Regions from separate parts of the Mitsuokella jalaludinii genome, predicted to be linked through region 2. Evidence: predicted binding sites of a transcription regulator. Region 2 holds the regulator's gene; the other holds the start of a gene.

Region 1 (2,395 bases), 1.1 Mb from region 2:
TAAAGAGGATCTCTGTGTACAGCCCATTGGCGAAACCCTCGCCATGGGCTGTTTTTTCGAGCTTGTCCATGTGGAAGAGCAGGTCATGGCTGCGGTTCGGCAGCTGATGCATGACGCTGCCGTGTTCCCTGGCCTCCGTGAAGCACTGGGAGAGCTTCGCGCGTGTGTCGAGGCGCCGCAGGAAGTCCGGCGCGATGTAGATGACGATGCGCTCGTATGCCGCTTCATCGTCGAGGAAGACCGGCCGATGGATCTCGCCAGCCGTGACAAAGACAATGTCGTTTGGCCGCAGGTGATATGTCTTGCCCTCGATGATGTAGTCGACATGGCCGCCGAGAAACAGGATGATCTTATGGAAATCGTGGTAGTGAAAGGGGATATCGCGCAGCTTCCTGTCGTGCAGGTGGAAGACGCGGAAGTCGCTGCTCAGATAGCCCTTTTTGGGATACGTTTGCATCAAAACACCTCCTGCTTCTATCATAGGACACTTTTTGCAATATATAAAGCATATTTTGTGATTTTCTTGCATATCGATGACTGCTATAATAGAGCCATCGCAAGCAAGAAAGAAAGGGTGACCGGTATGATGATCGTTCGAATCTATCAGGTAGAGAAACAGGAATATATGGTAATGGATGGCACGACGGGATTCATGCCGGGAGCAGCAGCCATCCGGCTGCTCGCACATCGCCGCTTCGGCGTCGGTGCTGACCGCGTTCTCGTCTTCACGGGCAGCGAGGAGATTCCCTCGTTCAAGGCCTTCACGGCAGACGGGGAGGAGCAGGAGATGCAGGAAAGCGATTATGCAGCACTCGCCAAGGTCAAGGAAGACTTTGAAGTCCACTTGACGGATTCCTTTGTGCAGAGGATGCGCCAGGCTGATCGTGCAAAGATGGCAGCTGCCTGCTGAGTGGATTGTCAGGAGTCATTGCGAGAGCGGTGGCTCTTTTTTTATGGAATATCTTTGACTTTTTGTTGTTTATGGTGTATATTAATACCTGTACGTTAGCACTCGGAGACTATGAGTGCTAACACCTATCTGTGCATATAACAATCCTAGATAAAGAGAGGCAGATTTCCATGGCAAAAGAAACACATGAATTCCAAGCGGAGACAAAGCAGCTGCTCGACCTCATGATTCATTCCATCTACACGAATCACGAGATCTTCCTGCGCGAGCTCATCTCCAATGCATCGGATGCAATCGATAAAGCGCATTTCGAGAGCCTGACAGACCGCAGCCTGCTCGAAGGCGATGAGGCCTTCCAGATATTCCTGACGCCGGATGCAGAGCAGCACACGCTGACGATCGCCGACAACGGCATCGGCATGAACCGTGATGAGCTCATCGAGAACATCGGCACGATCGCGAAGTCCGGCACGAAGGCTTTCCTTGAGCAGCTCAAGAAGGCGAAAGAGGAGAACAAGGACCTGACGGACAAAGAGATGATCGGCCAGTTCGGCGTCGGCTTCTACTCGGCCTTCATGGTCGCGGACCATGTGACGATCGTGACGCGCAAGGCAGGCGAGAAGCAGGCCTGGAAGTGGGAGTCGAATGCAGACGGCTCCTACACCATTGAGGAGTGCGAGAAGGCGGAGCGCGGCACGGCCATCACGCTGCACCTCAAGGATGCGTTCTGCGGCAAGGAAGCCGAGCAGGACTTCACGGACAACTACGAGCTCGAGCGCCTCGTCAAGAAGTACAGCGACTACGTCCGCTACCCGATCAAGATGGACTTCACCTTCGAGGAGACACCGAAGGACAAGGACGGCAAGGAGATCGAGGGTGCCGACAAGATCAAGAAGGTCGAGACGCGCACGCTGAACTCCATGCAGCCGCTCTGGACGAAGAACAAGTCGGAGATCAAGAAGGAAGAGTATAACGAGTTCTTCAAGCACCAGTTCCACGAGTGGGAGGACCCGATGGAGGTCTTCCACACGAAGGCAGAGGGAACGGTCGAGTATACGGCACTCTTGGCCATCCCGGCGCATGCGCCGTTCAACCTCTACCAGACGGACTACGAGCCGGGCCTGCAGCTCTACAGCCGCCATGTCTTCATCATGGACAAGTGCAAGGACCTGCTGCCGGACTACCTGCGCTTCATGAAGGGCCTTGTCGACTCGCCGGATCTCTCGCTGAACATCTCGCGTGAGCTCCTGCAGCAGAGCCGCGAGCTCAAGGCCATCGGCCGTGCTCTCGAGAAGAACATCCTCAAGACGCTGTCGCGCAAGCTCAAGAATGACCGCGAGTGGTACGAGAAATTCTGGAACGAGTACGGCAAGTCACTCAAGATTGGCATCTACAACAGCATCTACAGCGGCTCGGATACGGTCGACAAGCTCAAGGACCTCATCCTCTTCCTGAGCTCGAAGGAGGGCAAGCTCGTCACGCTCA
Region 2 (2,395 bases):
ATGATGGCGTGCGCGTGCTCGTCGACCGCCTCTGGCCGCGCGGCATCCGCAAGGCCGACTTGCCCTACGATGCCTGGCCGAAGGAGATCACGCCGTCTCCGGAGCTGCGCAAACTCTACCATCGCGGCGAGATGCCCTTTGCAGGATTCCGCGAGGGCTATGCCGAAGAACTGGAGGCGAGCGAAGGCGCTGCGGCCTTTGCCGAGCGCTGCCGCAAGTGGCTCGAGACGCAGGATGTGACGCTGCTCTATGCCGCGAAGAACCAGCAGGAGAACCACGCGCAGGTGCTCGCAGCCTGGCTGCGCCAGAAGAGCGGCGCCGAAGGCGGTGCGTGAGCAAGGATAGCGATAGAAAGGACGATTCCCATGAAGAAAATCACTATGATCAAGATGCAGGGCTGCCCGTACTGCGCCAAGGCCGCGCAGGCCGTGGAGGAGCTGCGCGCTGAGCAGCCGGCCTATGCAGGTGTCGAGATCGAGATCATCGACGAGAACGAGCAGCCGGAGCTCGCCAAGGCGTATGCCAAGGACTACTACTACGTGCCGAGCCTCTTCATTGAGGGGCACAAGGTGTACGAGGCACAGCCGGGCCAGGACTATGATACGATCAAGGCTGCCGTCGTAGATGCCTTTGAACAGGCCAAGTGACTGACGGATATCCACTGAAAGATGATGGAAGATGAGACTGCCGCGCGTGCGGCAGTCTTTTTTTCGTGCGCGAGAAAAAAGTCGAAAATAATTTTGACTTTTTGACTTTTAGGTGTTGACTTTTTGTTTTTTTCGGTGTATATTCTTTATAGATTCAAAGTTAGCACTCGGATAGATAGAGTGCTAACAGAGGATGAAAACAGAAGGAAGGGGGCATGCAGATGAAGGATGAACTCGACGCGCGCAAGAAACGCGTGCTGCAGGCAATCGTCGATGATTACATCGAGTCAGCCGAGCCGGTCGGCTCGCGAACACTGGCGAGGAAGTACGACCTCGGCGTGAGTCCGGCGACCATCCGCAATGAGATGGCAGATCTCGAGATGCTAGGTTACCTCGAGCAGCTGCATACCTCCTCTGGACGCATCCCATCGTCGAAGGGATATCGCTTCTATGTAGACGGCCTGATCCCCCCGAAGCCCGTGAGTGACGAGGAGAAAGAGCTCATCAATCGCTGGTACAGGGCGCGCGTCAAGCGCATCGACGAGGTGTTCCAGGAGACAGCGCGCATCATCTCGCAGGTGACGAAGAATGTCTCTCTTGTCCTCGCGCCGCAGATGACGCAGGCGGCTTTCCGTTGCCTGCAGTTCCTGCCGCTCGACGACAGGCGCGTTATCACCGTGCTCATGACGGATGCGGGCTTCATCGAGAACAAGATTCTCGAGATGCCGAATGGCTCGAGCTTCGAGGACTTCCAGCGCATGGCCGGTGTCATCAACAAGAATCTCGCCGGCCACACGCTCTCGACCATCGACCATCCAGCGCTCGCGAAGATCCGCGATGAGATCCAGGATGAGCCGCTCTACGAATCAGCCCTCGAGGTCATCAACAGGGCGCTCGATTCGGGCAAGCGGGAGCGCCTCTACCTCGGCGGCACGACGCAGATGCTCGAGCAGCCGGAGTTCCACGATGTGGAGAAGGTCAAGGAGACCCTCCTCGTGCTCGAGAAGGAAGAGCTCATGAAGGATGTGCTGCACGCCCATATGGGCGACGGTCTCGAGGTCACGATCGGCCAGGAGAACGAGGACAGCCACTTCAAGGACAGCAGCATCATCACCGCGACGTACCATCTCGATGGTGAGCTCTTGGGCACGATCGCAGTGCTCGGACCGACGCGCATGGAATACGCGAAGGCCATGAGCCTGCTCGAATACATGAATTCCAATCTGACAGAAGTCATCAAGCGGTTCCACTGGTAGGGCCGCAGGTTTCCCGGAATAGAGTGAAGAGGTGATAGTTTTGCCATCATTTATCAAAGATGAAATGAAGAAGAAGGATGAGCAGAAGCTGGAGGAGATGCAGCAGGAGATCGACGAGGCGGAAGCCGCGCAGGAAGATGCTGCAGAGGGCTCCGAGGAAGAAGCTCCGGAAGAGGCTGCTGCAGCAGATGCGGCGATGCAGGAAGAGATTGAGGCCCTCAAGGGCCAGGTCGACGGCCTGAACAAAGACCTTCAGGAGAAGAAAGACCGCCTGCTGCGCCTCCAGGCCGATTTCGACAACTTCCGCCGCCGCTCGGCGAAGGAACGCGAAGAGATTTCCGCTGTCGTCACGCAGAATTTCTGCAAGGACATGCTGCCGCTGCTCGACAACTTCGAGCGCGCGATGGCGGCCGAGACAAAGGATGTGGAGGCCTTCCAGAAGGGCGTCGAGATGATCTTCACGCAGTTCCAGGAAATCCTCAAGAAGAACGG

Evidence for each region. The regulator HrcA, encoded in region 2, represses chaperone genes, less so after heat shock. The targets are predictions, from matches to a motif close to TGTTAGCACTCNNNNNNNNNGAGTGCTAACA.
Region 1: htpG (molecular chaperone HtpG) is a predicted target of HrcA. The motif match lies at 1,004-1,034, and genes of this name have one in related genera.

The regions. Positions count from the first base shown of each region.
Region 1 covers NZ_CAKMXA010000001.1:2,332,766-2,335,160, forward strand. The annotation lists gene QDI87_RS10950 (helix-turn-helix transcriptional regulator) at 1-457, opposite strand, end outside; gene QDI87_RS10955 (diaminopimelate epimerase) at 584-910, shown strand; gene htpG (molecular chaperone HtpG) at 1,081-2,395, shown strand, end outside.
Region 2 covers NZ_CAKMXA010000001.1:1,186,848-1,189,242, reverse strand. The annotation lists gene QDI87_RS05640 (DUF488 domain-containing protein) at 1-335, shown strand, start outside; gene QDI87_RS05635 (glutaredoxin family protein) at 366-647, shown strand; gene hrcA (heat-inducible transcriptional repressor HrcA) at 869-1,903, shown strand; gene grpE (nucleotide exchange factor GrpE) at 1,944-2,395, shown strand, end outside.